Regions from separate parts of the Vibrio genomosp. F10 str. 9ZD137 genome, predicted to be linked through region 3. Evidence: predicted binding sites of a transcription regulator. Region 3 holds the regulator's gene; each other region holds the start of a gene.

Region 1 (11,064 bases), on a different contig from region 3:
GACGCTGGCGATCGCCTTTTGGTACCGTGACATCTTCGCGCTTTTTGTATTTAACGCGCTTCAAAGGGTTTGTCTCTGAGTAGTACATTGATGTGGCGTTACACATAGGCGATGGGTAGAAGTTCTGTACTTGATCGCATTCGTAATTGTGTTTTTTCAACCACATCGCAAGGTTAAGCATATCTTCATCTTCAGTGCCAGGATGAGCAGAGATAAAGTAAGGAATGAGATATTGTTTCTTGCCTGCTTCAGCACTGTATTTCTCGAACATCTCTTTGAAACGGTCGTAGGTGCCCATTCCTGGCTTCATCATGAGGTCCAGAGGGCCTTTTTCAGTATGTTCTGGAGCAATCTTTAAGTAACCGCCAACGTGGTGAGTCACAAGCTCACGAACGTATTCTGGAGATTCAATCGCTAGATCGTAACGAACACCGGACGCGATCATGATCTTCTTAACGCCTGGTACTTTTCTCGCTGAGCGATAAAGATCGATAGTGTGCTGGTGGTCTGTGTTCAGTTTTTCACAGATCTTCGGGAACACACATGAAGGGCGACGACAGTTAATTTCCGCTTTCGGGTCTGAACACCCTAAGCGATACATGTTGGCTGTTGGGCCACCCAGATCGGATATTGTCCCAGTAAATCCAGGCACTTTCTCTTTAATATCTTCGATTTCATCCAAGATCGATTCTTTCGAACGGTTCTGAATGATACGACCTTCATGCTCGGTAATAGAGCAGAATGAGCAACCGCCAAAACAACCACGCATAATGTTGACGGAGGTTTTAATCATATCGTAGGCGGGTATCTTTGCCTTACCGTACATAGGATGCGGAACGCGTTTATATGAAAGACCAAATACGTAATCCATCTCTTCTGTAGAGAGGGGAATCGGTGCCTGGTTAACCCAAAGCTCGCGATCACCATGGCGTTGTATCAGGGCTCGACCAGAATATGGATTAGTTTCTAAATGAAGAATACGGCTGGCATGTGCGTACAAGATTCGGTCGTTGTTCAGTTTCTCAAACGCAGGGATACGAACCGCGGTTGTTTTGGCATCGTGTCGAGAAGGACGAATGGTAATAGGTTGAGCCTTTACTGCTTCTTTTTCATCTTTTTTGGTGTCACACTGCGTTTCAACTTCATACGGGTTAACCGGAACATACGCTTTATTCGGTTTTTCAATTCGCGAAGAATCGATGATCTTAAAGCCTTCAGGGGCTGCCGCAATGTTAACTGCTGTACCACGAATATTGGTCATGGTACTCATGTCTTCACCATCAGCAAGACGGTGAGCAACTTCCACTAAAGCACGTTCAGCGTTACCAAACAGTAGAATATCCGCTTTTGCATCAAACAAAACAGAGCGACGCACTTTATCTGACCAATAATCGTAATGGGCGACACGGCGCAAACTGGCTTCAATACCACCAAGAATAATCGGAGTGCCTTTATAAGCTTCGCGACAGCGCTGAGAGTAAACGAGAGTGGCGCGGTCAGGGCGTTTGCCGCCTTCGTTATTTGGCGTGTAGGCATCATCGTGGCGTAGCTTACGGTCAGACGTGTATCGATTAATCATTGAATCCATATTACCGGCTGTAATACCAAAAAAGAGATTTGGTTTGCCGAGTGCCATGAACGCATCTTTATTGTTCCAAGCGGGTTGAGAAATAATACCGACACGAAACCCTTGGGCCTCAAGCAATCGGCCAATAATCGCCATACCAAAGCTAGGGTGGTCAACGTAGGCATCTCCGGTAACGATGATAATGTCACAGCTATCCCAACCAAGCATATCCATTTCTTTTCTACTAGTAGGAAGAAAAGGAGCCGTTCCAAAACATTCGGCCCAGTACTTTTTGTGTTCAAAGATTGGTGTGATTTTGCTGTGCATATTTTGACCTCTAGAATTGCGAGGGCGAAGTATAGCGAGTTGTTGACTGAGTAGCTAGTTTCGTTGCAATGAAGTGGAAATTATAGGCAAGAATGCAGAAAAAAGTCCCAATTAAACCGCGAGCGATCTATAGTTTCAACTATATTCATAATAGTGACTTAGCGAGTTTTCTATAAACAGGTTCTCTATAAAATGAGTCGGGCAACGTTAACAAAATCAGATGCAACAACCGAGAGTATATCTATGGTTCAAAATAAGAGTACGCTGGATAATGAAGTGTCAGATGTTGGAGTACTCGAGATTGATTCAGTATTCAATGCCTCTGCCGTGTATGAGTGGTATTTGAATTTAGATAAGCGAGAGTTTGTCTTTGATAAAAAAGAACTGGAAGGCTTACTCAACGCGCCCAATTTAATTTCGTCAATGGACGACATTTTGGAATATATGCCGGGAACACAGAGACGTGATTTGAAAGATGCACTGGTGCGAGTTCTTAAAACTGGAGTCAGTGAATACGTTAATTGCACTCTGATGCCCAAAGGAACGGGTTTCATTCAGGTTGAAGTTTACATGGAGAAGCCAGAGAAAAACGCGGTCAGTGGGACATTTCGTCCTTTGATTGGTTTAACGTCAATGAGTGAATTGTGTGAAGTTTTTCAAATATTGTTTGAGAATACGCATCATGGCATCGTCGTCACAGACAGTGAGACTCGAATTTTAACGTGCAATCGCTATTTTGAGCAGTTAAAAGGGTTTAAGCGAAATGAAATGCTGGGATTAAAAGCCAATATATTTAATGCAGGCAAATATCCCGACGAATTTTACCAAGATATGTGGCGAGACATTCACGAAAAAGGTTCTTGGGGCGGCAGTATTTTAAGCCGTACTGCTGCGGGATTAACGGTACCTCAAGATCTCACCGTCCAAAAGGTCACCTTTAGTGATAATAAAGTTTATTACCTAGGGATCGTCGTCGATTTATCGAATCAATTGTATCGAATTGCCGATAAAGGATTAGGCGGGGTTGAGCTTTTAACTCAACTGCCGACTAAAGATCGGTTTGTTAAACTGCTAGAAGAGCTGTGTTCTTCGGATACGATCGATAGCCGAAAAGTGGTGATTGCGATGCAGCCGACTTTTGGCGAGGAAACCATTCTGGAAAATAGGCAGTTGTTTTCCGATATGTTGTCTCGCAGCCGTTACAGCAGTTTGGCTGGATACCTTTCAAATGGTGTCTTTGTTGTTTGCGTTGAAAGCCCTTCACAGAAAAAAATAAGCCCACAACGTGCATTAATGAAATCGATTAGCCAGTTTTTCCAAGAAGTTAAATTGGAAGGCGAACAAAACATACATGAATATGTGGTTAGCGGACGAATTGGGGTATCCATAATTGGTTATGATACCGATGTCCCTAAACGAGCCATTTCTCATGCGATGCAAGCGATGATGGATAGCAAGCCTAGTGGTCAAACGAGCATTTCGTTTTACCACAGTAAAACTCATAAAGAGCTGGAAAGAAAAAAAATACTCGAAGAGATTGTTCGAGAATCGATAGCGAACCATAAACTTCATGTACATTACCAACCGATTATTGACGCCAACACCTGGCAGATAGCCAAGTTTGAAGCATTGTGCCGCTTCACCCCAATACCCAATCTGGACTTTACGACCCAAGAAATGGTCAATATTGCTGAAGATCTTGAGCTTGTACCAAAGCTGGACAGCGCTGTTGGAATGATTGCTTTAGGTGATCTGAGTAAAATCCGAGCCGTTTGTGGTGATAAGGTTGGGCTAACGATCAACCGTTCACTCAATACGAACTTGGGAACGGAACAGGTGTTGAAAGAAACATCGGAGATGCTTGAACACTACGCTGATGGTTTTGAATCAATAACCATTGAGCTCACTGAAAGTGCCTATTTTGAGAGTAGCCCTAGCCAGGGTAAAGCTTTGCAGGCTCTTCGTGCAAGTGGTGTGCAAATCGCCATTGATGATTTCGGCACAGGGTATTCTTCATTCAACTACTTGCGCGAGAGGCATTTTGACATTCTGAAAATCGATCGTGAGTTTGTTCGAGAGATAACAAAAGGGTCAGGGCAATACCATATAGTAAAAATGATCACAGAACTCTCTCACACCTTAGGTATCAAGGTGGTGGCCGAGGGAGTGGAAACCTTGGCGGAGTTAAGTGTGCTTAAGGCTCTAGGGGTCGACTATATGCAGGGCTATCTATTTTCTAAACCGGTTGCTATCGGAAACATTACATACGCGCTCGATTACCAAGTGGCGTTAGCGTCGGAGTTAGAAGGTTTTAGAAATACACAACAAAAACTGACGTTGCTTAATCTGGCGACTGATGCAGGGACGTTAGACCCAAGTACACCGCTTGTTGAGGTCAATAAAAGGCTTCAAAGTTCTCCTTCGCTAACCTTGCCCGTTATTGTGAACAAGAAATGCGTGGGTTTGGTGTCAAAGCTTGAGGTGAATTTACACCTAACACCTCAAATGGGGACGGAGTTAGAGAGTAACCGTGAGGCCGCCATTTGGCATCGTCCTGTGAATCAGTTAATGAGAACTGGATTTTCAAGGTTGGATCATCGTTCGTCTCTTTTAGATTTAGAACGCTATATTGAAGAACAACTGCCATTTCCTTGGGTACTCGTGGATGAACAGGGGGGCTACAAAGGGATTTTAGAGTCAGAAGCCGCCATGAATTATCTACTACAGAAACATTGACCCCTGCACAACTTAGCTCTGGTGTGACAAATAAGGCATCAATAGCGGTTTGTGAATGATTGCGGTTAGTGAATGGGTTTAGGTCTGTTATCATCCTCTGCTAATTATTGAACCTTCGATTTTTAACCGTGGATATTATGATCAATCACTTAATTTCTCTTTTTCCAGCGATGCTTCTTGGGGCACAGCTTGTACTGACACTCATTTTAGTGAAAGGGGACATTTGCCCAGGCCAGCGTGGGCGTATTCATAAAATGCTACCAGCGATAGGGGTACTATGGTTAGCGACTGCTTCTTTGAAAATCGAAGCATTTATGGTGGTTTTTGCGATATTCTATTTTTATTCTCGTGTTCAAACGGGCAAAACACGTGATGCTGGTCCTATTTGGTTGCTATTTCTCGCGAATGGCTTTGCCTTGTCGTTTGTGGGAATTCAAATTGTTCAGCAAGTGAGTGTGTCTCAATCTCTTACTTACTTTGTTCTGATTTTTTTGCTTGGTGCAAGTTTCTCTCACTTATTATTGACCATTGCTCGAACACGTTTACAAGCGTTCCATCGAATCTTACCTGTGACCGTAGTGATTGCCGCAATGATGTTCACCGGGTGTGTCTTAGCGAGTATTTATCAGTTCCATGAGTCACAGTTGGCGCTATTATTGACACCGCTCGTTACTAGTTTTCTATTTGTGTTGATTGGGGTGGTGGTTTCGTGTTGGCATTTATTGGTGACTCGCGCACCAGAAAAAATTCAGATAGGTCTGGGGTTGCTGTTATTGTTATGCTCCGCGACCATTTCATCTCAAATCATGGTGATTTAGAAGAGGATCACTTTTTAACTAAGAAATCACAGTGATACTATGAATAACAACTATGCTTTAAGCAAGGTTGCGTAAGTAAGATATGCGCCTTGAGTAAAGCTTGTATTGGTAAACGTTTAGCTCTTACTTTTTATCTCTTTATCTTTACCCCTGAGAAGTTTAACTCTCGCAATAAAGGAGAATAATGATGGATCTTAGCAATATTACTCGTCTCGATAACGCCATCCTTCTGGGTATCGTTAACGAAAAGCTGCGATTAGAATGTGACAGCTTTGACGAGTTGGTCAGCACGTATGAAATGGATGTGGAAAGCCTAATCGGTAAGCTGGATGTATTAGGTTATCAATATGATCCATTAACCAATCAGTTTAAAGCATACCAACGTTAAGCGCATTTCCTTGTTTGACGAGGAAATGCGCACATAAACAATGATATATCAGCCATTTCTTTTAAGCCATCTTGATCCCATCAAGGTGGCTTTTACATTGAAGTTTGGCGGTCGAAAAGAAGGCTTGTAAGTAGCGCTTATCTTTCTCGGAATTTCGCGTGGCGGCAAACAGCCTGCGCCAGAGGCCTTTGCCTAGAGGTTTACTGCTGATTAACCCTTGTCTTGAAAACTCGCTAATTGCCCAGTTGGGTAGAGCAGCAACTCCTAGCCCTGCAGACACCATTTGAACTAGCATCAAGGTGTTATCGGCTTGCTTCCATTTCTGAGGCTCCACACCTGCGGGTTGCAAAAAATGTTTTACGATATCAAGGCGCTGTTTCTGCACCGGGTAAGAGAGCATGGTTTGATCCATGATATCTTCCGGCTCGATACACTCCTTTGTTGAGAGCGGATGAGTGGTTGCGGTGATAAGACGCATTTCAAAATCAAACAAGGGTTCATAGTGGACTTCAGATCGGGGTTGAATGTCTGAGGTAATAACAAGATCGAGCTCACCAGCCATCAAGGCAGGTAAGGGCTCAAAGCCAAATCCTGATGAAAAATCAAGGGCGACACTTGGCCAAGCGAGTTGGTACTCTTTGAGAGCAGGCATAAGCCACTGAAAACAGGAGTGGCATTCGATGGCCATGTGCAATCGTCCATTCACATCTTCTTTCAAACTGGCAATTTCATTTTCTGCTTGAGCGAGTTTCGGCAATACCTCATTGGCCACTTTAAGTAAAATTTCCCCTTCGGACGTGAATTTCACTGGTCGCGTTTTACGCAAAAAGAGCTGCCCACCGATTCTGGATTCGAGATCTTTTATTTGATGAGACAGCGCCGATTGAGTCAGGTGCAGTGCGGTGGCGGTGGCGGTTAATGACCCGGTCTCTCTTAATGAGGTCAGAGTGCGTAAATGTTTTAGCTCAATCATGAGTTCCTCTCATCTTCCTAGAAGCTTCATTAGCTTCTCTAATCTACCCATTAATATTAGATGTGTAAACATCTAGATGGCTATTTGGTTGAATGTTCATGAATATTATTAATAAACAAGGTGAATAAATGGAGATTGTTCATATTGATGAAAAACGAGATAGTTTGGCCATCTAGAGCTCTTTAGTAATCATGACTAACTAGCTTAAGAATTATTGGCGCAGAACCGTAATCATCAGAAGGACTAGGGAAATGACAGCAGCAACCACCACAACACATATATTAGGCTACCCACGTATCGGCGAAAAAAGAGAGCTAAAATTTGCATTGGAACAATACTGGCGTGGAGAAATAGATCAAAAATCACTCAAAGAGGTAGGTTCAACCCTGCGTAAAAAGCATTGGCAGTTGCAAGATAATGCAAAGCTGAGCTTTACTACCGCGGGGGATTTTGCTTGGTATGACCATGTGTTAACGACAACACTGTTATTGGGTCATACACCAAAGCGTCATCGAGATGGCTTCCCCGATTTAGACACATTATTTAAAGTCGGCCGGGGTCAATCCCAAGAGAGTTGTGGGTGCAGCAGTACGGGAGCGAGTCACGGCAACGCTGCTTCAGACATGACCAAGTGGTTCAACACCAATTACCACTATATCGTTCCAGAATTCAGCCAAGATGACAGTTTTGAAGTCAGTTGGCCGCAACTATTCGAAGAAGTGAATGAAGCTATTAAAGCGGGGCATAAAGTCAAACCCGTTCTACTTGGTCCACTGAGTTATCTATATTTAGGAAAAGAAGTCGAGCAGGGCTTTGATCGTCTGACATTGCTGCCTCGTTTATTGACCGCTTACCAAGCCATTCTCTCAAAACTTGCGAGCTTAGGTGTGGAGTGGGTACAGATTGATGAACCTATTTTGTCCTTAGAGCTGGAAGATAAGTGGCTTGATTCATTCAAACTTGCCTACCAAGTGCTTCAAAGTGATGTGAAGCTGCTACTCACGACGTATTTTGATTCAGTAGTCGATACGATTGACAAGATTGTGCAACTACCAGTACAAGGTTTACACATCGACTTAGCGGCTGCACCAGAGCAATTAGATCGGGTTGTTTCAAAACTACCTCAAGACTGGATATTGTCTGCGGGTGTGATTAATGGTCGGAATGTTTGGCGCGCAGATTTAAGCGCTTGGGCTGAACGCTTGAAGCCAGTGAAAGACAAACTGGCTGAACGGTTATGGATTGGCACATCGTGTTCATTGCTGCATAGCCCAGTTGATCTGGAGTTAGAAGAGGATCTAAGTGCAGAAGTGAAGTCGTGGTTTGCTTTTGCTAAACAAAAAGTTGAAGAAGTTGCGTTGCTCGCGGCTGCTATCGATGGCGATGGTAGAGCGATTATAGCGTGTGAGAAATACAGCCAACCTATTGTTGCAAGGCTCTCATCAAGCCAGGTGAATAAGCTTCAAGTTGAAGCGCGTATTAACAGTATTACCAAGGCATTATCAGAGCGAAGTGAGCAATATGTAACACGCGCTAAGCATCAATCAACTGTACTTGGGTTACCTTTATTGCCGACAACAACGATTGGTTCGTTTCCGCAAACGGGTGAAATTCGAGCTCAGAGAAGTGCATATAAGCAAGGCCTTCTAACCGAATCCCAATATAATGAAGCGTTAAAAGGGCATATTGCCGATGCCGTGAAACGCCAAGAAGCCCTAGATTTGGACGTACTGGTGCACGGTGAAGCCGAACGTAATGATATGGTGGAATATTTCGCAGAGCACCTTTCAGGTTTTCAAACGACTCAATTTGGTTGGGTACAAAGCTATGGGTCACGCTGCGTGAAACCGGCGATTGTTGTTGCTGATATTGAGCGCGAAAAGCCAATCAGCGTGGATTGGACCACCTATGCACAATCTCTGACTTCTAAACACATGAAAGGCATGCTGACAGGCCCAGTAACGATACTGTGTTGGACATTCCCTCGAGAAGACATCTCCCGTAAAAAAATTGCCCAGCAGCTTGCTTTTGCTCTTAGAGATGAAGTTTCTGACTTGCAAAATTCAGGCATTAATATTATTCAAATAGATGAGCCTGCGATTCGTGAAGGTTTGCCGCTGAAAAAGAGAGATCATAAGCAGTACTTAGAGTGGGCGGTGGACGCATTTAAGATTTCAGCGGCCAGTGCGAGACCAGAAACACAAATTCACACGCATATGTGTTACAGCGAATTCAATGAAATTATTGATTCCGTCGCGGCGCTTGATGCGGATGTTATTACCATTGAAACCTCTCGCTCGAATATGGAATTATTACGCGCTTTTGAAGAGTTCAACTACCCCAATGAAATTGGACCAGGAGTGTATGACATTCATTCGCCAAATATTCCATCAGAAGCGTGGATTCAAGACCTACTAAGAAAAGCAGCAGAGAAAATCCCAGCGAGCCGTTTATGGGTTAATCCAGATTGTGGGTTGAAAACGCGTAACTGGACAGAAACAGAGCAAGCCTTAACCAATCTGGTTTCAGCGGCAAAATCGTTAAGAAAAGAATGGAAGGAACGAGAAATAGCTTAGCGAGTAAACACAATAAGGTAGAACAGTCTTCGATAAAAAAATGCCGCTATGGTAGCGGCATTTTGTTTATGTATCGTTTAATTGTCCGACGAAGTTTTTCTTTAGAGCGATGTTCTAAGTGCTAAGTTCGGACTAAAGGTAGACTATTTAGCGAAGTTGACAATAGGGAAGCATTTGAAGAACCCATTATCAGCACAGTTAATGATACCGATTTGAACGCCTTCAATTTTCGCTGTTTTGTTGAAAAAGCCAAATTGAACGGTTGAAGTATCAGAAAGGTTTGCTGCACCAATATCAACCAGCGTATTGCCCTCTGAATAGTTAACAAAACTAATGTTCGCGCCTTTAACATCGTTGGTTAAGTTGACAGCACCAATGTTTGCGCCAAGCGTTGAACCAGTATTCCAGTTAAAAAAGCCTAAAGATGCGCCTGTCATAGATTCGTTGACTTTAGAAGCGCCAAAAAAACCCAGGTTAACACCCGTTGTATTGTTCGTTTCAGAAAGGCCAACAATAGCCAAATCAACTCCTTTAAGGTCATCGACTTTACCGTAAAGAGCAGCAACACGTACACCACCAACCGCTTGCTCATCGGGTGCATTAAAATTATTAATCGATGAGAACATCACAGGCGTAGAAGCAAAAGCGACAGATGATGCAAGTGCAGCGGTAACAGCGAGTGCAGAAATGATTTTTTTCATGGAAACTCCAGCGGGTTCTTACTATTTCTCAAGTGTTTGAGGTAACAAAGAGTATATATGTGATCTGAATCGCATACTGTATATGTGTGATATAGAATATGCAAGCTTCAATTGCTGCTAGTCTGAATGCGTATCACGGTGAAAAGATAAAAATCATCATATCAAGATATGGCATTTTTGAGCAGTGTGGTCGATCTAACATCACCGGGGTCACCGGTATTTCAATCTACTGGCACGTACTATTGTCGATGTATTGGTCAATCATGAGCTGGCCTCGACTGTTGCGCATTTGTATACGGTAGCTAACGCCCACTTCGAGATTACTTTTGACATCGGGGTCACTGCAATAGCTGTCTACACTCATTTTCATGACTTGTTGAGTGGGTTTTGCACCAGGAGCATCATCGTTGTAAACCATCATTATTTCGATGGTTGTACCCTTTGCTCTCGCTTGCATGATTGACAGAGGACCATACTCCAAAGGTAGCTCCGAGCTCAAAACACTGGCTCGGTTTTGGGCTAAGAGTTCAAGGTTTCTTTGTTGATTAGCATTAGAAGAGCAGCCAAATAACATCAAAGAAGCCAAAGCACCAATGATAACTTTACGCATATTAAAATACTTTCTTAAATGGTTTAACGATGACATTGGCATAAACACCAGCCTCTATGTAAGGGTCTGCATCCGCCCATTGCTGCGCATCTTGCAGTGAATTAAATTCTGCGATTACCGTCGACCCTGTGAAGCCGGCTTCCGCTGGATTGTCGGAATCAATCGCTGGCATTGGACCTGCCGTCAGCAAGCGACCTTCCTCTTTTAAACTCTCTAGCCTGGCTAAGTGCTGTGGGCGAACAGAAAGTCGTTTTTCGAGTGAGTTTTCAATATCTGTTGAAAAAATTACGTACCACATGGCTATATCCTTATAATATTTAGCGAGTTTGTTGAATGATTCGGTTCATTCTCTGAAAAGTAATGTACTG
Region 2 (11,064 bases), on a different contig from region 3:
CAGGTCATTGGATGAATTGACCGCCGATTTTGATTTTATGACCAGTGCATCGAGTTCTTTATTGATATTTTTTCGTTGGTCAAAGTAGCTTTGGCTTTGGTCGACGCTTTGGGCGTTACTTTTTAGAGTAGAAGAGAGCGACGAGTTGACTTGCTCAAGGAATTGCTCTGACGTTTTACGCTCAAAGTTTGTACCATCAACGACTAACTTAAGAACTTGCAGTGTTATCTCGAGTAACGATTGCGTTGAGACACCGAGCAGCAGTTTCGCTCTGATGTCGATGAGTATATCGCCAGATTCGCCTTCAAAATCCAATTCAGTGATTAAATGTTGTAATTCTTCTGATAAACGGGCGAGCAGTTCTTTATCTGCGGCATTGTTTATTTCAGATAATGCGGTGTCTGGGTTTGAGGTGATGATTTTTATCGAACGTTCGTAGATCGCAAGCAGTTGTAGCGCATGGGTTGAATCTTTGTTTTTTTCCGAACCGGAATAGCTAAGGAGATCTCTTAAATCACGCTTTATTCTAGGCGGCAGCCCAGTAATACGCAGTAGGGTTTCTCCACTGTGTTTGACTTGTGAATCTAACTGAACCGTCTTTTTTTCCATAGCCAACGTCTGTTGTTTCAACATTCTTTCTAATACGGCAAGACGCGGTATTAGCGAGCTGATGTCTTTATGCTGCTCAAGAGCTTGTCGCAACTCACCAAGGCTAGTGCTTAGTTTTGAATTCTCTTCACCACAAGCAAAGCTGAGAGACGCAACAATACGCTTAAGAACATTTTGTTCTCGTTTAAATTTGAACGAAGAATCTCGTTGTGTCAAACGAACCTGTTCAAGTTCGCTTTTTAGCTTGATTAGCTCTAATTCTAAATCTTGTTCGAGAACGCCCATACAAACTTAACTATATGTCCATGTAAAAAGATCAAAAATGATCTTATTAACTAATTAATCGATAATAACAAAATAAATAAGGACGTCACTGAATCTAATGCTTGAACGCCCAGGTTTTATCCATCTTTTAATAGTTTTTTGATGCTGTCCTCATTCTTATAAGAAGAATGGACTTTTATTAGCCCTTGGTTGATTGAATGTTTGCATGCTTTTCTTATGTTTCCAGTTGCAAGGCTAGCGGCTGGGGCATTTTCTATGGCTTTTAAATAGACCCATTGGCTTGAGTGTTCTTTCATACTCAATGTTCGAGCGACACTGGTCGACATCAATAAAATATCAATCAGTTCTTTGTCGCTGATTGCTGTGTATGCTCGGGGTAAAAATGGGTAGTCAGCAATTCCGATTCTGACCACTCTCATCAGCGGGAGATCGGATTTGAATTCTTGAATCCAGCCTTGTATTTTATGAAATAGCTGTTCGGGATCGCTATTGTCGTCATCTTGGGGTTCGATATATAAAAGGTTGGCGTCTGAAAAATGGTAAATCCGAGCGGGCTCCGAAATCTTACTTTTGAGGAATTCCCCAAATGATTCTTCCAGTTTTAACCCATCCTCATAGCCGTGCTGTAAGTACATATTTCTTAAGAAAGGAATATCAATCAATATGAACTTTAATCGGTCGTGCAGCGGTTCATGGATGAGCTCTCCCGCAGGCCATTGTTCAAACTGATGCCGATTTTTTACGGATGTGGGTAACTTCGCACTTAACATGCGTAAATTCGGCAAGGTGGAGCGTGAGTGCGTGCAAAGCGCATCATTGAGATTAGCGTTATCTAAATTTAGCCTTTGGATTATGTAACCTCTGCGGAGCAATACAATGAAGATCAAAACGCCAATACTGAAAAGAGCCCACGAAATACGACGCAACTGAAGGTATTTCTCGTGAGTTTCTTGCAGTTCTTCTTTTTGGCCTGTTAAGTGTAAGGTTTGTTCAACAAATTCTTTTTGCTGACGAAAGGCTTCTTCATTAATCAGATTTAAAGACTGTTGCTGAATCCGACTGAGGTCATTAAACTTTTCTAAATTATCTAACGCACCCTCAAGTTTTCCTTTTTTCTCTAAGCCGAGGTAAAGAAGTTTATGGGCGTGCATTTGAATAGTAATGTCTTTTAGCGATATACCAAGCTCAAGAGCTTCATTGGCATAAGCATAAACTAAGTCAGGTTCTTGTTTGTGATGAGCAAGCCCCGCATTGAGCAGCAGCGCTTCCGCTTTTAAATGAGGAAACTGCGCATATTCCAGTAACTTTTCAGCTCGATTCAAATACTGTTCAGTTAATGAAAAGTTATAAAGTTGAAGGTAAGTAGCCGCCAACGATAAGCGTATATCGATGACATCTTCAATGTTATTTATTTTCCTCTCGTGATCGATAACGTTGAAATAGTGAACTAACGCTAAATTGTATTTTGACTGTTGATAGTAAATATCGCCCATCTGCTTTAAAACTTCCGCCAGTACAACGGAGCTTTGGTAGTTGTCATAAAAGTCGGCGGCTTGAGATAAATGCTTTAAGGCCGTATCAAATACTTTTCGTTCATAAAAAAGCTGCGCGAGTAACCGATTGACCGCCGCAAGTTGGCCACTTGAATTGTCTTCAATCGCTTGCCAATAGCTAATGAGCAATTGGGATAAGGCACGATTGTAGAGCTTATTATTCAAATAGTGATGGCCGACTGCAATGTGATAATCGATATAGGTGGCTTTGGATTTGAGTGAATCGATATACGGTTTTACTTTATTAAAATACTGGTTCGCTAAATCGACATTACCATCGTACGATGCAATTTCAGCTTTGAGCATAAAAATACGGTAATAAATTACGCGAGCAAACTGATCCGCTTGTTTAATTGTGCTGTATTTAAGCTGAATCTCTTCAATTGACTGGATTGCTTGTTCAGAATTGCGCGTTTGCAGCCAAAGAAAGCGAGTGTGGAGTGTTTTAACGCTTAGGTTTTGGTAATGAAGTCGATGCTGGTTGGTCAGCTGTTCCGCTTCTTCTAAGCGCTTATTCGCAACGGATGTATTGCCCAGATTATATTCCGCTTGAGCGAGAATTGTCAGGGCATTAACTGTACTGGTTGGGGTACGGATCGTGTTGTCACTTTCATCTCGATTCATCGCCGATGGATTGTCATTTTGATCCGTAATGAGCTTGCGTTGATTCAAATAATTTGAAGTAAGTACTTTAGACTGCGCTGGCACAATACCCAGTAAACTATTCGCCTCATTAAGTGTTGGAGAAGAATAAATCGTGGCGTGGGTAAGTGTAGAAAACAAGCAAAGAGTGATACAAAATAATTGCATCCAGCGCATTGGTAGCATTCGGGTTATTCCTTATTGGCGAGCCATGCGCTGATTATGAGCGGGCTTCGAGCTTTCTGATGAACGGTACGGGTTGATGTCTAAGCCACCACGACGAGTATAACGAGCGTATACCGTTAAACGCGTAGGCTGACAATATTTCATGATGTCAGTAAATATACGTTCAACACACTGCTCGTGGAACTCGTTATGTTCACGAAAAGAGACAATATAGCGTAACAGAGCTTCGCGGTTTATTTTTTGACCTTGATATTGAATTTCTACACTGCCCCAGTCGGGTTGGTTGGTAATTAAGCAATTAGACTTCAATAAGTGGCTGTGTAGTGTTTCTTCAATGATCTCATCACTGGTTGCGCCATCAAGTAATGTGGCATCAAAGTCGTAACTTTCAATCTTAATATCTTGTGCATCGATACATTCACCCGACATAGTGACGATAGGTTGCTGTGTATAATTGGTAACAGGGTAGATGTTTAAAGCAACGGTTTCCCCAGCACAAGCAGATAAGTCGTCTTGAAGTTGTTTCGACACTTGGTCCCAACTTTCAAAAGTGGTTTGGTTGTAACTATTTAGATAGAGCTTAAAGGACTTGGATTCAATCAGGTTTGTGCTGGTGGCTGGAATCGCCAATTCCCCGATAGCCACTTGAGGTAATCCATTCTCATTTAGCCAAGATAGCTCATACATGGTCCAGATATCGCAGCCTTGGAACGGAAGGCTAGCACCTAGATGCAAATCATCTCTATTTAAACTGCGAGGTACGGGCTGCAGCAAGCTGGCATCATAGTGATTGGTGTATTGCGTTTTTTGGCCAAGGGTAAGACCCGCGAGCTCTTTTGCATTGGAATATTTGCTCATACTTTGTCTTAAATTAGATTAGAATGGCGAGAATTTTACGCAATCCCCAGTGAACTGTCATTAATGATATGACCTAAAGCTGGCTTTCCTGACCCATATTTTGGAGACCTCAATGACTTCTGATGCTTCTCAGGCACTTTTTTCTTTTAGCCAAAGGTATTTAGACGCATATCAATTAGCTCATCATTCACTTCCCAATAACGAAGAGCTTGCTCAGCTGGTTTCTCCTTGCGTTGAAAAGAAGTGGCAAGACAGTGTGCTATGGAAAGCTTATCCACGCGAGAAAAGTGCTGACTTTACCAATGTGGAAAATGGCATTGAGTTGATCATTCATGATGATATTAAAGCCTTTTATGGTAGTCAGTACAGTGCTGACATGAACGCAAAGTGGAAAGGTAACGAACTGGCATTACTGCAGGTTTGGAATGATGAGGACTTTGTATTGCTGCAAGAAAACATCTTGGGGCATTTGGTCACGCAAAGGCGTTTAAAGCTCAAACCCACGGTGTTTATTGCCGCGACTGACGCAGAGCTTGATGTGATTTCGATATGCAATTTGTCGGGAAATGTCATTTTGGAAAGGTTGGGCACCGATAAGCGCGATGTCCTAGCGCAAAATATTGTTGAGTTTCTGACTCACTTAGATCCTGCGGTATAATCGGGTTTGGGAATAAATAATGTATGTAGTTGAATTGCAATTTGAGTGCTTTGATAACACGACGGTGAGCGCCGTTGATAAAGCGATCAATGGTCTGATGGATGCGCTGAGATACAACGGACAAGTGCTGGGTCGTGAGTTTCCGATCGTAATGGGAGAGGGCGAGTTTCTGGTTCGTGTTGTGTGTCCTGAACAAGACAGTTTGCACCCTAAATATCGTTCTGATTTTGTTAAAGTGTGTTTTAACCGCTTAACGGAAGCCAGCCTACTTGCGCCCAAAATGCGTTTACTTGGAAGAGATCTTAACTCGGAACAAGCCGCTGAAGAAGAAACGCCGAGCTGGCAAATCCTTTACACCACCTTTGTTCATACATGCTCACCATTAAGAAGTGGTGAAAGCTTGTTGCCTATCCCGTTGTATCGAAACCCTGCGACGTTCAATGGCGATCATAAAGCCTTGATTAAGTGGCAAACAGAATGGCAAGCGTGTGATGAAATTCAAATGGCAGGAGCTTGCCGAGCCGAGCACGCGACGCAGTTTGAAATCTGCAGCGCTGATAGTGTGTTGTTTCGCCGAGGCTGGGATTTAAGAGGCCGTATTGAATTTTTGACTAAGGTTCCGACTTATTATTATCAGTACCGAGTGGGTGGCAAAAGCCTAGCGGATGAAAAACAGCGTAAGTGTCCGAAGTGTGGTGGGGATTGGTTACAGGATGAAGCATTGCACGATATCTTCCACTTTAAGTGCGATGACTGTCGTATTGTGTCCAATATTTCCTGGGATCAAATTAAAGTCTAGCCGCTGATGACTTCATTTCTGTACTTTCAATCCTGAACACTTGATGCAGAACACGGGATAAAGGTGCTTATAGATAAGCAATGTTTAGTTAAGTAATGTGTAGTTAACTAATATTTTCAGACAAGCATAAAAAAGCCGATATATACTCTATTTTTATTGAAAGCGAGCTCATTGAGCATGATTTCATTGAGTAAGATATCGGCTTTTTAAATGGTTTGGCGTTAACGTTCGGTTATTTTAATCACGGAACGTCAATGATCTTTGGGCTGATTACCAGCCTTTAACTACGCCGCCTTGGAAGATTTCAGACGCTGCGCTGTATACTTCTTCTGTTTGGTATGCTTTTACGAAGTTCTGAACGTTCTCTGCATTCAGGTTGTCTTCACGAGCAACAACAAGGTTTACGTATGGAGATTCTTTGTCTTCAACGAAAATACCATCGTTTTGTGGAGTTAAGTTGATCGAGCTTGCGTACGTTGTGTTGATGATAGAAAGCGCTACATCATCCAGTGAACGAGGAAGTTGTGCTGCATCTAGTTCAACAATAGTGATGTTTTTAGGGTTAGTGACGATATCGCGAACCGTTGCTAGCAGGCCAGCACCTTCACGAAGTGTAATAAGACCTTGTTGCTCAAGAAGAAGCAGTGAACGACCTAGGTTCGTTGGATCGTTTGGAACCGCAATACGTGCACCATCTTCGATTTGTTCAACAGAATCCACTTCTTTTGAGTAACCTGCAATTGGGTAAACAAAGGTGTTACCAGCAATCACAATTTTGTAGCCTCGGTCAGCAACTTGCTGATCTAGATATGGTTTGTGTTGGAACGCGTTAACGTCGATAGAACCATCGTCAAGTGCCGCGTTTGGCGTCACGTAATCGGTGAACGTCACTAGCTCAACATCAAGGCCGTATTGCTCTTTTGCGATTTTAGCCGCTACTTCTGCTACTTGAGCTTCTGCGCCAGCCATTACACCCACTTTGATTTTGCTGCTGTCTTCTGCTTTATCACCACAACCTGAAAGAACAAGCGCAGACGCTATTGCTGCAATGGAAAGTAGACCTTTAACGTTAAATTTCATGATTATTTCCTTATCAAAAAATGAATAGCTTCTAATTAACTACTGCTTCTAATTAATTAATTGTGTAATCCGCTTCTCAAAACAAAAAGCGTGTTGATTTTTTATCTGTGATCGACTCGGCGAACAATGGTGTCGCCAATAGATTGAATGATTTGTACTAGCACGATGAGCATCACAACGGTCACCGCCATAATCACCACATCGTAGCGGTGGAAACCATATCGAATAGCAACATCACCTAAGCCTCCGCCACCCACTGTCCCTGCCATAGCGGAATAGCTCACGAGTGTGACGAGCGTAATCGTGACAGAGTTAATGATGGTCGGTAATGCTTCTGGTAATAGTACTTTGGTAATAATTTGAGTCGGTGTCGCGCCCATTGATTGAGCCGCTTCGACAAGCCCCGTTGGTACTTCTAGAAGTGCGCTTTCAATAAGACGAGCAACAAAAGGAATCGCGCCAATAGTCAGTGGCACAATCGCAGCCGTGGTGCCGATAAAGGTGCCCACTAGCAGCTTTGTTACCGGGATGATGGCAACCATAAGAACCAAGAACGGAACAGAACGCCCCATATTAACGATGGCACCGAGTACGGCATTAAATTGAGTGTTTTCTAACAAACCGCCTTTTTTGGTGGTATGTAAAATAACACCGAGCGGAATACCAATAGCAAAACCGACAATCCCTGCCACACCGACCATGTAAAGAGTTTCCCATGTCGCACCTAGCAACAAGTTTCCGTTTAGGTTTAGCCAGTCACCTACGGTACTTAAAGAAAGTGTATTAAAGGACATAACCAAGTACCTCTACTTTTACTTTGTTCTCACTTAAAAACGCAATAGCCGCATTATCATCTTCTTCGCTACCAAACAGTTCGGCGACCATCATGCCGAATTTAACACCGCCCGCGTAATCGAGATCGGAACTTAAAATGCTCACATCAATATTGAATTGTCTCGTTATCTGCGACATCAGCGGTGCATCAACGGTCTCACCAGTAAACTCTAAACGCACCAGTGGGTAGCTGCCTTCTACACGCGTTTTTTGTAGGCGAACTTGATAATCTTCAGGGATCGTAAGATCGAGTGTCGAGCGAATAAATTCGTGCGCCAACTCTGTTTTAGGATGAGCAAAGATTTCGCCAACTGTCCCTTTTTCAACCAGTTCACCGTCACCAATGATCGCCACCTGATGACAAATGCTTTTCACCACATCCATTTCATGGGTGATGAGTAAGATCGTGATATTCAGCTTGCGGTTGATTTCACGCAGTAGTTCTAAAATTGATTGTGTTGTCGCAGGGTCCAGTGCACTTGTTGCTTCATCGCAGAGAAGCACTTTCGGGTCAGACGCCAGTGCTCTGGCGATAGCAACCCGCTGCTTTTGTCCGCCACTTAAGTTGGCCGGGTAGGTGTCTCGTTTGTCTGCCAAGCCAACCAGTTTCAGCAACTCTGAAATCTTACTCTCAATATGCTGTTTGCTTTGCCCTGCAAGTTCGAGCGGTAAAGCGATGTTGTCAAATACCGTACGAGATGAGAGCAAGTTGAAGTGTTGGAAAATCATGCCGATGTTACGGCGAGCTTCACACAGCTGTGATTTGCTTAATAAAGTAAGGTCAACACCATCAACAATGATTGAACCGGTAGTGGGTGCTTCCAGCATATTGACGCAGCGGATTAGGGTACTTTTCCCCGCACCTGACGATCCAATAACACCAAAGATGGTGCCTTGCTCAATATGAAGGTCGATATCTTTCAGGGCAACGATCTCTTTAGTGCCTTGATAAAAAACCTTATTTACTTGATTTATCTCAATCATTTTCTTTCCTGTGCAGGGACAACAGAATAATATTTTGAACTGTATCTCATTTAGTAGAGGATGCTATGGTTTTACCTGAATCAAGTCAATAGATATTTTTACGTCTAGACGTCTAAACGTTCGTTTGTGCTAGTCCCAAAAGTAATTAGATAGTGATGAAAGAAATAAAGCGTGCGATAATTCCACAATATATTGACTAAATTGAGTATAAGTTTTGGCTAAACCCGCGGTGTTTTTGGATCGAGATGGCGTGATCAATGTGGATCATGGTTACGTAAATGACGAGCACGATTTTGAGTTTATTGACGGTGTTTTTGACGCGACGAAGCAGCTTCAGCAAATGGGGTATATGCTTGTACTTGTAACGAATCAATCCGGTATTGCGCGTGGCATGTTTGATGAGGAGCGTTTTCTTTCCCTAACTCAGTGGATGGATTGGAACTTTGTCGATCATGGCGTTGAATTTGATGGTTTTTATTACTGCCCACATCATGCTGAGTATGGCATTGGTGAATATAAACAAGATTGTGAGTGCCGCAAGCCTAAGCCTGGAATGTTTATCTCTGCACGTAACGATCTGGATATTGATATGGCAAATTCAGTCATGGTTGGCGATAAAGCCGAAGACATGATGGCCGCGGAAGCGGCGGGGATAGAAACGAAGATTCTGGTGCGCACGGGTAAGCCCGTTACACAACAAGGCGAAACGTTAGCGACGACCGTACTTAACAGCATTAAAGATGTCCCCGCTTACTTAGCTAATTAGTACTTACTTATTTAGCTATTTAGCTATTTAGCTACTTGGCTATTTAGGTTAGGCATTTGGTTATTTAGCTGTGTAATACGGTGTTGATTGCCTAATGAGTACTTTTATTGAATTTAGGGGGGACTATGCACAAACCGTGTATTTTGGTGTTTTTTATTGGATTGGGCCTAATTGGCTGCACTCAAACGCAGTTAAATGACCGTCAGATTGGTGGGAACCCTTATCAATCTTACATTCAATACCGTTGTGAATCGGGTGAAAGCTTTGATGTTGCCTATATACCAGACAGTGAATTCGCAGTACTACGAGCGGCCGATGTTCAATACGATTTGGTGAGATCCCGATCTGGTTCGGGGGCTATGTATATCCTCAAAGACGCGATGGCTGGGGCAGAAAACCCCATTACACTTCGCACAAAAGGTAAAGAAGCCCTTTTAGAGCTTGACCACCATGTTTACAAAAACTGTAAAACACAATAGGTTAGTCTACAACCAGTGAGTACAGCAGCAATGAATCCAGAACAGTCTGTATACGTAAGCGTCATTGAGTTTCGCTTTTTGAACAGGCAGTTTACCCAGTGACATGCGAGATCCTGTGGCCATGTCGAACTTTTTTCCTTTCGATGATACTTTCCAATAACTATGAGAAAAAAACTCACAATTCACGATATCGCTAAACTATCCGGAGTGGGGAAGTCTACGGTTTCACGTGTATTGACCAATGATCCCAAAGTGAAACCTGCAACTCGAGCCAAAGTTGAGCAAGTGATCCAAGAGTCGGGTTATGTGCCGTCAAAGTCCGCGCAATCAATGCGTGGTGGAAGTCAAAAAGTTGTGGGAGTGATCATTTCTCGTCTGGATTCGCCATCGGAAAATAGAGCCGTAGGGAGCATGCTCAAAAGCTTGTATGACGAAGGGTATGATGTGGTGATCATGGAAAGCCAGTTCGACAGGCATAAAACCAATGAACACCTCGAGGTACTGCAAAAGCGGAATGTCGATGGTGTGATTGTGTTTGGGTTTACCGATTTAGATCTTGGGAATCTAGAGGCATGGCAAGGGAAATCCGTTGTTATTGCCATGGATACCACGGTGACGTCATCGATTAATTATGACAATAAAGGCGTGATTACTTGTGCGTTACGATACTTGTCAGAGCGTAAAATCCGTAATATTGCGTTTATTGGTGTCGATCCTAGTGACAAAACCACAGGAAAGCTGCGTTTAGAGTCCTATATTGAATGGTGCCAAATCCACGACATCATCCCATCATATCAAACTGGGCAATTGCATCATGAAAGTGCCTATCAGTTGGTTGATAAAGTACTGACAAATCAAACCGAAGCGATAGTTTGTGCTAGTGATACCCTTGCTCTCGGTGTGATAAAGAAGTTGCAAGAATTAGGGCGCGATGACGTTATGGTGACGGGTGTTGGTGGTAATGACCTGCTTTCTTTTCTCTTCCCTAAAGTTCATAGTATTGATCCTGGTTACACTTCAGCGGGTAACCAAGCAGCTAAGCTTTTGATATCCCATATAAATGGGAATACTGAGAAGTGCCATATCACTCAGGAACCGATCATTTCTTAACTCATTAATTTCTTATTGAATTAAAATTATACTGTGATCTCACTCAATTAATGGGACTGTTCCCATTTTATTTTCAAAGGATGCCTGTCACTATCTTATCAAGCGCGAGTGGGACTGTTCCCATTGGTTGGGTAGGAAAACAAAACAGACTCAGAGTGAGACTCCAACAGGGTGGATAAGGATATGGGTAAGATAGCAAAACAAGACGTAGAACGTCTGAT
Region 3 (11,064 bases):
TCATTGTCTTTTTATTTAAACAACGTGATTAAAGAATGAAGCGGCTCAAATCTTCGTTTTCAACCAACTCACCCAGGCAGTTCTTCACGTACTCAGCATCAATGGTTAAACTTGTTCCGGCTTTGTCTGTGGCTTCAAATGAAATCTCATCCATTAAGCGTTCCATCACCGTGTGCAGGCGACGAGCACCAATATTCTCCGTGGTTTCATTCACATGCCATGCAGCTTCAGCGATCTGTGTAATACCATCTTCTGTAAAGTCGATATCCACTTCTTCCGTTTTCATCAATGCAATATATTGCTCAGTCAATGAAGCTTTCGGTTCGGTCAAAATACGCTTAAAATCGTTGCTTGATAACGCTTCAAGTTCTACTCGAATTGGCAAGCGACCTTGCAACTCAGGAATAAGATCAGAGGGCTTCGATACTTGGAATGCACCAGACGTCACAAACAAAATATGGTCGGTTTTCACCATGCCGTGCTTAGTCGATACCGTACTGCCTTCAATAAGTGGCAGTAAGTCACGCTGAACACCTTCACGAGAAACATCAGGGCCGGAGCTTTCACCACGCTTACAGATTTTGTCGATTTCATCGATAAACACAATGCCATTGTTTTCGACATTAAAGATTGAGCTCTCTTTTAACTCTTCCGGATTCACAAGCTTGGCCGCTTCTTCTTCCGTCAGTGCTTTAAAGGCATCTTTAATTTTCATCTTGCGCTTTTTCTTGGTATCTCCCGCCAAGTTTTGAAACATACCTTGAAGCTGATTGGTCATCTCTTCCATACCAGGAGGCGCCATGATTTCAACGCCCATCTGTGGCGCGGCAACATCGACTTCGATCTCTTTATCGTCTAGCTTGCCTTCACGTAATTTCTTACGGAAGATTTGGCGGGTATTCGATGAGCTATCGTCTGATTTCTCATTTTCACCCCAAGCATCACGGGCTGGCGGTAATAGTGCGTCTAAGATACGTTCTTCAGCTTGTTCTTCCGCTCGGTATTTTACTTTCTCCATCGCTTGCTGATGGGTCATCTTTATCGCCACATCTGTCAGGTCACGAATGATGGTTTCTACTTCCTTACCAACATAGCCCACTTCCGTAAACTTAGTCGCTTCAACTTTAATGAAAGGCGCGTTAGCCAGTTTAGCGAGACGACGAGCAATTTCAGTTTTACCCACACCCGTTGGACCAATCATCAAAATGTTTTTCGGCGTGACTTCAGCACGCAAGCCCTCTTCAAGTTGCATTCGACGCCAACGATTACGCAGGGCTATTGCCACTGAACGTTTTGCTTGGTCTTGGCCAATGATGTGGCGGTTAAGTTCGTGAACAATTTCACGAGGGGTCATATCAGACATAATTATTTCCTTAAAACAGTGTCACTGGCTATTTTTATTTTTCACCAACTAAAATGGGCTTTGACATAGACGAATAGTTGAGTCTATTTAACCAGTTCTGCTGGGATTTCTAGTTCTTCAATAGTGTGATGATGGTTAGTAAAGACGCAAATATCACCCGCAATTTGCAATGACTTTTGTGCAATCTCTAGCGCGTCTAATTCTGTATTTTCAAGTAACGCAATCGCAGCGGCTTGTGCAAAATTGCCACCAGAGCCAATGGCGATCAAATCGTTTTCTGGCTGAACTACATCACCGTTTCCGGTAATGATTAGCGATGCGGTCTCATCGGCTACCGCTAACAGAGCTTCTAGCTTTCTTAATGCGCGATCACTGCGCCAGTCTTTTGCCAGTTCAACTGCAGCTTTAGTGAGATGCCCTTGATGCGTTTGCAGTTTACTTTCAAATCGCTCAAACAGCGTGAACGCATCGGCTGTGCTACCAGCAAAACCAGCCAGAACCTTGTTGTTATAAAGGCGACGTACTTTTTTCGCGTTACCTTTCATGACGGTATTGCCTAGCGATACTTGTCCATCTCCCGCGATGACAACTTTATTATTTCGACGTACTGATACAATGGTAGTCACGAGTAGGGCCTCTTATTCTAGATTAGGGAGTTAAACACTGATATGAGGTCAAAACGGTAAATTTCAAGAGCAAAAGGACGCGACTCTTTGACGAAAATACATACCAAGACACCGTTATGACTGAGGTGAGTGATAAATCATGAAAAGTGACTAACTGGAATCATTTTTGTGAATAGCTTCTATGGCTGATTTCTATAAATAGCTAAAAATAAAAAAGGCTATTCCTTTGAATAACCTTCTTGATAAAAGTGGGCTAAGACATTCAATGTCTACTGTGATTCTTTCCAAATCGCACATGGCTCAATTTTAGCGCGTTGCAATTTATGCCTATCTCGCTCAGCATCACGCTTTAACGTATACGGCCCTAAAACAACACGATACCAACTGCTGCCTTCTTTTTTCCTGACTTCACTTTGAATGCCTTGAAAGGCGATGTTGGCTTTTCGTTCTTCTGCTTGTTGAGAGAGCTTAAACGCGCCACACTGCATAATGTAAGGAATATCAGAGATAACCTGCTCTTTCGCCTGAACCTCTACCTCTCGGTTTGGCAAAGACTCAACGTAGTCCCATTTTTCTTCTGGGGGCTTGGGCAATACGGTCGCAGGTTTGGGTTTTGGCTTCGCAACGGGCTTCGCAGCAGGTGTCGGTGGCTCAGGATCGTTACTTAACGTATACAGCCCGTAACCAAAAGCACCCAATAAAATAAGAGCAATGAGCCCACTTCGCCAAGGTTTTCGCCTTGGTGAACTCTTTTTCGACGCCTTTTTACTAGGCGATTTTTTGGTTCCTCGCCCGCGCTTTACATAATCTTTATTTGCCACGATGGTCTATCAACATTGAAAAGTCAGTAGGTATGTTAATTCAGATTTGGTGGGGATAACAGGGTAGAAATGGAAGCAGCGCACCAAAATGCGCTGCCAGTCAGGGGATTTAGCCAAAGAATCACACCAGTCTTGGTGGCGCAGCGCTTTCCCTAACCACCAAATGCGTTTCTAAAAGACGCGATCCTGCTCGTACATCGTGCCCTCTCAATAACTCAAGCATCATGAGCATCGCTTGACGACCGATTTCATAACGAGGCTGAGAGATCGTCGTTAATGGTGGGTCACAATACTCTGAGAATTGAATATCATCAAAGCCAACCACGGATAGATCTTGCGGAACACGTAATCCCAGTTTTTTTGCTTCTTGAATCGCGCCAATTGCCATGACATCGCTGTGACAGAAAATCGCCGTTGGTGGCTCAGGAAGTGATAATAAAGCTCTTACTGCTTTTGCACCCGCTTCAAAAGTAAAGTCACCATACGTAGTGTAAGTCGGGTTCATGCTCAAGCCACCGCGTCTCAATGCCTGTTGGTAACCTTGCTGACGGAACTGGCAAAGCACCGCATGTTGAGGCCCTGAGATTTGAGCAACACGTTTATGACCCATTTGTGTCAAATAGTTTACCGCTTCAAATGCCGATGTCAGGTTATCGATATGCACCGTAGGTAATTCAAGTTCTGGAGCAAATTCGCAAGCCATCACCATTGGCGGTAGATTTTTTTGCTCAGCTTTGCTCACATCAAAAGGAAGATCGCTGCCAAGTAGCAACATACCATCCGCTTGCTTAGTGAAAACGAGGTTAACAAAAGAGGCTTCGCGCTTTTTTTGCTGTGAGCTGTCACCCAGTAAAACAAGGTAACCATGCTCCATTGCTGCATCTTCAATACCACGAATAATTTCAGAGAAATAAGGATCGCAAATATCAGGGACGATAGTGACAATGGTTTTAGATTCATTTCGGCGCAGGTTTCGCGCCAACGAGTTTGGTGAATAGCCAGCTTCCAATACAGCATCTTCAACACGCTTACGTGTGGTCGACGATACTTTCTCTGGGTTCATCAGAGCTCTGGACACGGTTGCCGTTGAGACTCCCGCAAGCTGGGCAACATCCTTCATTGTCGCCATATTTTTAACCCTCTCTTCCTTTAGTTACAGCCACGCTGCATTGCGTATTGTTAAAGTTAATCTGGCGAACTGTCGTTCACTCTTGTTTTTCTATGTTCTGATAGTTTATTCATTTCTAAACATAAAGTTACGGTGAGATTAACACATTTTGCACGACTAGCGTGAAGTGGCTCACAAATCCCTTGTTTGTACTTTATCCAGATTCGCTCACGGCCCTTCGATTTAACTGAGATCTTGCGGTTCGATATCAATCGACCAACGGACTTTTTTCGCGATAGGTAACAGGTTTATCGCAGGTTTGGCGCTCATCAGAAGCTTCTGCATTAACGAACGCGCTTCCGTTTGTAATAACAATTGCCATCGATACTTCCCCGCTCTTTTAGCCAGTGGTGCTGGCACCGGGCCAAGAACCATGCAGTATTCATCGAACAGAGGATGCGCTTCAAGTGTATGACGAACTTGACGAAGAAAGTCTTCGACAAGCTGATTATCATTCGCTTCCGCTCTAAATAGGGTTAAATAACTGTAGGGAGGAAGTTGCGCCAACTTGCGCTCTTGAAGCGCAGTTTTCGCGAAGTGCCCATAGCTTTGATGGAGTAAAGCTTGCAGTAGTGCGTGCTCGGGGTGATGGCTTTGTAAGATCACTTCACCGGGCTTACTTGCTCTTCCAGCACGCCCGGCAACCTGAATGAATAACTGAGCCAGCCGCTCCGATGCTCGAAAATCGCTGCTGTACAAAGATCCATCCACATCCAATAGCGCCACTAAGGTCACATCCGGAAAGTGATGCCCTTTGGCCAGCATCTGCGTGCCAATTAAGATTTGATACTCACCACGACGAATGGATTCCAATGCGCTCTCTAAACTGCCTTTTCGGCGTGTGCTGTCTCGATCGATTCGTACGGTTTTGAATTCGGGAAACAATTCCAGGAGTTGGCTTTCTAACTGCTCGGTCCCGACACCAACGGTCACTAAGTTGGTTGAACCACAGCCATGGCATTGATGAATCACCGCTTGCTGAGATCCGCAATGGTGGCAACGCACCTCTCGGCTATTTTGATGGAAGGTGTAATACGCATCACAGCGTTGACACTCTGCTATCCAACCACACTCATGGCACATTAAAGCCGGAGAAAATCCACGACGATTGAGAAACAACATCACCTGATTGCCCGCGTTCAAGTGGCGTCTCATTTGAGCGATCAACGGCGCTGACAATCCACCTTCGAGATACAACCCTTTAATATCTAACACGCTGTGCGTGGCAGGCTTAGCGACACCGGCTCTTTGGGTGAGCGTTAAGTGGTGGTACTTGCCAGTTTGGGCATTGTGTAATGTTTCAAATGCAGGAGTCGCAGAACCCAGTATGATGGGTATTTGTTCTTTATTAGCTCGCATCACCGCAACATCACGAGCATGGTATCTTAACGAGTCTTGCTGCTTATAAGATCCATCGTGCTCTTCATCCACAATGATGATGCCGAGATCAGCAAAGGGGGTGAGCAGCGCAGAACGAGTGCCAATAATGATGCCCGCGATATTATCACGCGCGGATAACCAAGCATTGAGTCGCTCAGTGTCATTGAGTCCAGAGTGCATCACAGCCACTGGCACATTAAATCGCTTTTTAAAACGATTAATGGTTTGTGGCGTCAGCCCGATTTCAGGCACCAACACGAGTGCCTGGCGCTTTTGCTCTAGGACAGGCTTGATCATGTTCAGATAAACCTCAGTTTTACCCGAACCCGTCACGCCTTCCAGTAAATAACAGCCAAACCCCGGATTACTGTTCACCGTTGCAATCGCTATCGCCTGCTCTTCGTTGAGTTTTGGCTTATCAACGTTCGCTTCTACGTCACGCGGCCATGGCTTCTGTTTGGGTTTGATCTCGTGGCTCTCTATCCATCCTTTATCTTGCAATGTTTTTAAAACACTGCTGGTAATATCTTGGTCAATAAAGGACTGATGAGACAGCGGCCCATGCTCAAGCATCTTCATTACCGTCGCTTGCTTAACGGCTCGACCAAATCCCTGCATCAACTGATCGTTACCTGCTGGAGTTAACTGCCATTCTACTTGGGCAGTAAAGTCGGCCGGTTTGCCTTTCTTGAGGGCGCTAGGCAAGGCGTTGGCGAAGGTCTCACCAAGAGGGTATTGATAGAACTGACTGCACCAATGAAGTAAACCATACAGTTTTTCTGGCCAGACCGGTTCTGAATCCAACACTTTGTAAATCGGTTTGAGCTTCGATATTTCAAACTCAGATTCACTGACCATCGCGGTCACGATCCCAATCTGACTTCGAGGGCCAAAAGGCACACTGACTCGCCCACCAATCACCGGAAACAGATGATTTGGAATGAGATAATCAAATTGCTTATCCAGTGGAACAGGCAGAGCAACTCGAGCGATGGATGGGCGCATAGTGATTGGCAACTTTTAACGGCAACAAGAAAACACAGTCTAAATGATCGCTTAGTAAAGAGGGAAGCTAAAAAAGTGGCTAAATAGTTAGCAAACCTATTGATCCTCACGCAAGTATTCATTACTATACTGCGCCTTAGTGATAGGGCTTTCTGATGGGGTATTGGTCATCACGACCCGCCAAGAAGAGAGTGTTATCCATACTGTTTTATTAACTACGTGTGGTGTCCGGCATAGAATCGGATAGCGACACGGCCTAAATTGAGGTTATCCCATGAAAGCTGGAATCCACCCAGAATACAAAGCAGCGACAGCAACTTGTTCTTGCGGCAACTCGTTTGAGTTCAACTCAACGCTAACTAAAGAAACTATCCACCTAGACGTATGTGACAAATGTCACCCGTTCTACACTGGTAAGCAACGTATCGTTGATACTGGTGGCCGTGTTGATAAATTCAACAAGCGTTTCGGTGCTCTTTCAAGCAAGTAATAGCTCGCGCTATACCGAATTAAAAAAAGGACGCTCAGGCGTCCTTTTTTGTTTCTGTTGTTCTAACCTCATCGCATCTCCCCCTCTTTCTATCTTTTCCTTTATTGTCTTCCTATTTTATTCCTATCATCCTCTTTATCTTAAATAAACTCAGTGAGACCAGATCTGGTCTTATCAGTAGTCCATTCATGACTATTAATGATATGACTCGCATTCTGACCTAGGCAGGTTGACTTACATACTCTAGAATGGTCTTCCCCTTTGGCCACACTTTCAATGAGTACCTAACCCTATGTCCGATGACAACCGTCAAGAAAACACTGCTGAGTTATCTGCACAAGAAGCCTTCCGTCAACAAGCTCTTGATTACCATCAATTCCCGAACCCAGGTAAGATTGCCGTTGCACTCACAACGCCCGCTAATTCAGCGGAAGATCTGGCACTGGCTTATAGCCCTGGTGTTGCTGAACCTGTTCGTGAAATCGCGCAGAACGTAGACAATGTTTACAAGTACACCGCGAAAGGAAACATGGTCGCAGTCATTTCTAACGGTACCGCAATTTTGGGTTTAGGTAACTTAGGGCCAATCGCCTCAAAACCGGTTATGGAAGGCAAAGCGCTGTTGTTCAAACGCTTTGCTGGCTTAGATTCTATTGATATCGAAGTGAAACACCGCACCATCGACGAGTTTGTCGATACCGTTGCTAACATTGCCGATACCTTTGGTGGCATCAATTTAGAAGACATTAAAGCACCGGATTGTTTTGAAATTGAACGTCGCCTGATTGAACGTTGTGATGTGCCTGTTTTCCACGATGACCAACACGGTACCGCCATTGTTACCGCAGCGGGCATGCTTAATGCAATTGAACTGCAAGGCAAAAAGTTGGAAGAGGCTACCATTGTTTGTCTGGGTGCAGGCGCAGCAGCGGTGGCGTGTATGGAACTGTTGATCAAGTGTGGTGCCATGCGCGAAAAGATCTACATGCTTGACCGTAAAGGTGTGATTCACACTCGTCGTGATGACTTAAACGAATACAAGCAGCTGTTTGCCAACAATACCGATAAGCGTACCCTTGAAGATGTGATTGAAGGTGCTGATTTATTCTTAGGCGTATCAGGGCCAAACTTGCTGCCACCTGAAGCGCTAAAACTGATGGCGGATAAGCCGATCGTTTTCGCCTGTTCAAACCCAGATCCAGAAATCAAACCTGAACTTGCTCATGAGGTTCGTAATGACCTTATTATGGGCACTGGTCGCAGTGATTATCCAAACCAGGTCAATAATGTTCTGTGTTTCCCGTTCATCTTCCGTGGTGCTCTTGATGTACGTGCAAGCGAAATCAACGATCCAATGAAATTAGCCGCGGTGAAAGCTATCCGAGAACTGGCTAAAGAGCCCGTGCCTGCCGAGGTATTAAAAGCTGCGGGTGTTGATAGCCTTGAATTCGGGTCAAGCTACATCATTCCAAAACCGATGGATCCACGTTTGTTGCCTCGCGTAGCAAAAGCGGTGGCCGTTGCTGCAGTTGAATCTGGAGTAGCTCGAATCGACATGCCAGAAAACTACATGGCGTCGTAATCGACTCTCCTAGTAAAATAACTAAAGATATTCCAAGCATTAAAAAACCGCAGTCTTTTTATAAAGTCACTGCGGTTTTTTTGTTTCTGTGCAATTTTTAATTTCGGTCCAACAAGCGATGGCTTTACTGTGCCAGTGAGACTATTAACGTAACACTTAGCTAATAAAGTCATACTTAGCTAATGAAATAATACTTAGCTAACAAAGTAATACTTAACTGAGCCTTTTATTATTCTTGATCGTAGGCTTCAAATTCAATCCCCATTGCCGTCATCAGTGCTTTCACTTCTGCCGGAATATCATCTGGGCGATCTTTTCGTAAATCTTCATCCGTCGGTAACGGTTGGCCAGTATAAGCATGAAGAAAAGCTTCACACAGTAATTCACTGTTGGTCGCATGGCGCAGGTTATTTATCTGACGACGCGTACGTTCATCGGTTAATACCTTCAGTACTTTTAGCGGAATCGATACTGTGATTTTCTTTACTTGTTCGCTTTTTTTGCCGTGTTCCGCGTATGGACTAATGTATTCACCATTCCAGTCTGCCATTGCGCACCTTCGTTATTATCATATGGTAGTTAAGTTGAGGGGCAATTTTAGCCGGATTTAAGTCTATAAGCAAAGACATATAGACGTCTAGAAGTGTTGACGTCTTCATTTTTGATAAGTAAAGTGTCAAAAATGAGGAAGGGAATAACTGATAGCAACCTGAAATTATCCATATACCTAGGTCTATCCATATAACCAGGTATAGCCGTATTTCCCTTACGAGTCATTATAGCAGCGTCAAAAAGCATAGCCATACACAAAGGAAGGATTTATGAGCACCCGCAAGCCAGCAACAATCGCAGTTCGTACGGGAATCGAGTCAGATTCGCAACATCACGCTGTGGTGCCACCTATTTATCTCTCAACCAATTACGGCTTCCCTGCATTTGGCGAAGTGCCTAAGTACGATTACACACGTTCTGGAAACCCAAATCGCGGGTTGCTTGAAACCGCCTTGTTTGAGCTAGAGTCAGGCAAAGGCGCTGTGGTCACAAACTGTGGAACGTCTGCACTTAACCTTTGGGTATCGGCATTTTTGGGGCCAGATGATCTTATCGTTGCCCCACACGATTGCTATGGTGGCACTTACCGACTGTTTAATACACGAAGCCTTAAAGGTGACTTCAAGGTGGAATTTGTTGATCAATCGGATACCAAAGCCTTTGACGCGGCCATTGCTAAAAAACCAAAACTGATTCTGATTGAAACCCCATCAAATCCTTTAGTGCGTGTGGTCGACATTGAGAAAACATGCCAAAAAGCCAAACAAGTCGGAGCATTAGTCGCGGTCGACAATACCTTTTTAACCCCTGTGTTCCAAAAGCCTTTAGATCTTGGCGCTGACTTCGTTATCCACTCAACCACCAAATACATCAATGGTCACTCCGATGTGATTGGTGGCGTTGTGATCACCAAAACCGAAGAGCATGCAGAAGAACTCGGATGGTGGGGCAACTGCATTGGCGCAACAGGTACCCCTTTTGATAGCTACATGACGTTACGCGGCATTCGCACATTGGGCGCGCGCATGCGTGTGCACGAAGAAAGCTCACAAACCATTTTAGCCGAGCTTCAACGTCAACCTTTAGTGAAAACCATTTATCACCCGAGCCTTGAAAGCCACCCAGGCCATGAGATTGCAAAAAAACAACAGTTAGGCTTCGGCTCTATGTTGAGCTTTGAGTTTGGCGGAACCTTCGAACAATTAAAGTTCTTTGTTGAACAACTCGACCTGTTTTCACTGGCTGAGTCGCTTGGCGGTGTTGAGAGTTTGATTTGTCACCCAGCTTCCATGACCCACAGAGCAATGGGTGAAGCAGCACTTTCTGAAGCCGGCATTTCTCAGCAACTTCTTCGCCTCTCGGTTGGTCTAGAAGATGCGGAGGATCTGATCGATGACCTTAAACAAGCCTTTCAAAAAGCCGCCGCCTTTACTGGCGATGCAACGGATTCTCAAAATCCCCCCCCTTCAGAGAAAGAGGCGTAATTCATGACCATTTCACGTCAACTGCACAAATTTGGTGGAAGCAGCCTCGCGGATCCTGAATGTTACCGTCGCGTCGTCAATATACTCAAAGAGTATTCAGGCTCTGAAGATTTGGTGGTCGTGTCGGCCGCAGGCAAAACCACCAACCGATTAATCGCGTTTGTGGACGCACTCTCCAAAGATGGTCGACTCGCACACGAAGAATTACAAGCGCTTAGGCAGTTTCAAGTTGACCTGATTAACGCCCTTGTTACTGGTGATGCACAGCAAAGCTTGATGGCTCAACTCAGCGATGAATTTAGCACGCTTGGTGAGCTTACGGCTCCATTTACAGAAGCAGAACGTGCGGCCATTTTAGGCCATGGTGAGGTCTGGTCTGCAAGATTGCTGGCCGCTTTGCTTTCACAAAATGACCTGAATGCTATTTCTCAAGACGCTCGTGCTTTCTTGCGTGCGGAAGCGGGTACTCAGCCAGAAGTCGATCGAGCCAGCTCGTATACACTGATTAAAGAAGTATTGGCTCAGCATACACACCATCGCATCATCATCACTGGGTTTATGGCGCAAGACAGCCAAGGCCATACCGTACTGCT

Evidence for each region. Region 3 encodes MetJ, which represses methionine synthesis genes. Its sites were predicted from a motif close to TTAGACNTNTANANGTCTAA; they were not measured.
Region 1: the regulator MetJ is predicted to act here: its motif matches at 6,874-6,893, upstream of metE (5-methyltetrahydropteroyltriglutamate--homocysteine S-methyltransferase).
Region 2: the regulator MetJ is predicted to act here: its motif matches at 8,585-8,604, upstream of metN (methionine ABC transporter ATP-binding protein MetN).

Annotation. Positions count from the first base shown of each region.
Region 1 is NZ_JBNGCJ010000329.1:2,361-13,424, reverse strand. It holds gene ACP45E_RS06730 (YgiQ family radical SAM protein) at 1-1,894, opposite strand, end outside; gene ACP45E_RS06725 (EAL domain-containing protein) at 2,138-4,630, shown strand; gene ACP45E_RS06720 (hypothetical protein) at 4,768-5,448, shown strand; gene ACP45E_RS06715 (DUF4250 domain-containing protein) at 5,636-5,836, shown strand; gene ACP45E_RS06710 (LysR substrate-binding domain-containing protein) at 5,898-6,809, opposite strand; gene metE (5-methyltetrahydropteroyltriglutamate--homocysteine S-methyltransferase) at 7,061-9,385, shown strand; gene ACP45E_RS06700 (VC2662 family protein) at 9,529-10,086, opposite strand; gene ACP45E_RS06695 (GspS/AspS pilotin family protein) at 10,313-10,696, opposite strand; gene ACP45E_RS06690 (YciI family protein) at 10,698-10,994, opposite strand.
Region 2 is NZ_JBNGCJ010000004.1:12,864-23,927, forward strand. It holds gene ACP45E_RS00145 (GGDEF domain-containing protein) at 1-894, opposite strand, end outside; gene ACP45E_RS00150 (tetratricopeptide repeat protein) at 1,011-3,275, opposite strand; gene queF (NADPH-dependent 7-cyano-7-deazaguanine reductase QueF) at 3,288-4,133, opposite strand; gene syd (SecY-interacting protein) at 4,246-4,791, shown strand; gene ACP45E_RS00165 (Zn-ribbon-containing protein) at 4,811-5,590, shown strand; gene ACP45E_RS00170 (MetQ/NlpA family lipoprotein) at 5,861-6,670, opposite strand; gene ACP45E_RS00175 (methionine ABC transporter permease) at 6,772-7,464, opposite strand; gene metN (methionine ABC transporter ATP-binding protein MetN) at 7,454-8,488, opposite strand; gene gmhB (D-glycero-beta-D-manno-heptose 1,7-bisphosphate 7-phosphatase) at 8,703-9,254, shown strand; gene ACP45E_RS00190 (MliC family protein) at 9,380-9,733, shown strand; gene treR (trehalose operon repressor TreR) at 9,896-10,843, shown strand; gene treB (PTS trehalose transporter subunit IIBC) at 11,027-11,064, shown strand, end outside.
Region 3 is NZ_JBNGCJ010000411.1:2,834-13,897, forward strand. It holds gene hslU (HslU--HslV peptidase ATPase subunit) at 29-1,363, opposite strand; gene hslV (ATP-dependent protease subunit HslV) at 1,447-1,989, opposite strand; gene ACP45E_RS09505 (SPOR domain-containing protein) at 2,259-2,810, opposite strand; partial or broken gene cytR (DNA-binding transcriptional regulator CytR) at 2,932-3,948, opposite strand; gene priA (primosomal protein N') at 4,162-6,363, opposite strand; gene rpmE (50S ribosomal protein L31) at 6,638-6,853, shown strand; gene ACP45E_RS09525 (malic enzyme-like NAD(P)-binding protein) at 7,146-8,435, shown strand; gene metJ (met regulon transcriptional regulator MetJ) at 8,665-8,985, opposite strand; gene ACP45E_RS09535 (O-succinylhomoserine (thiol)-lyase) at 9,257-10,471, shown strand; partial or broken gene metL (bifunctional aspartate kinase/homoserine dehydrogenase II) at 10,475-11,064, shown strand, end outside.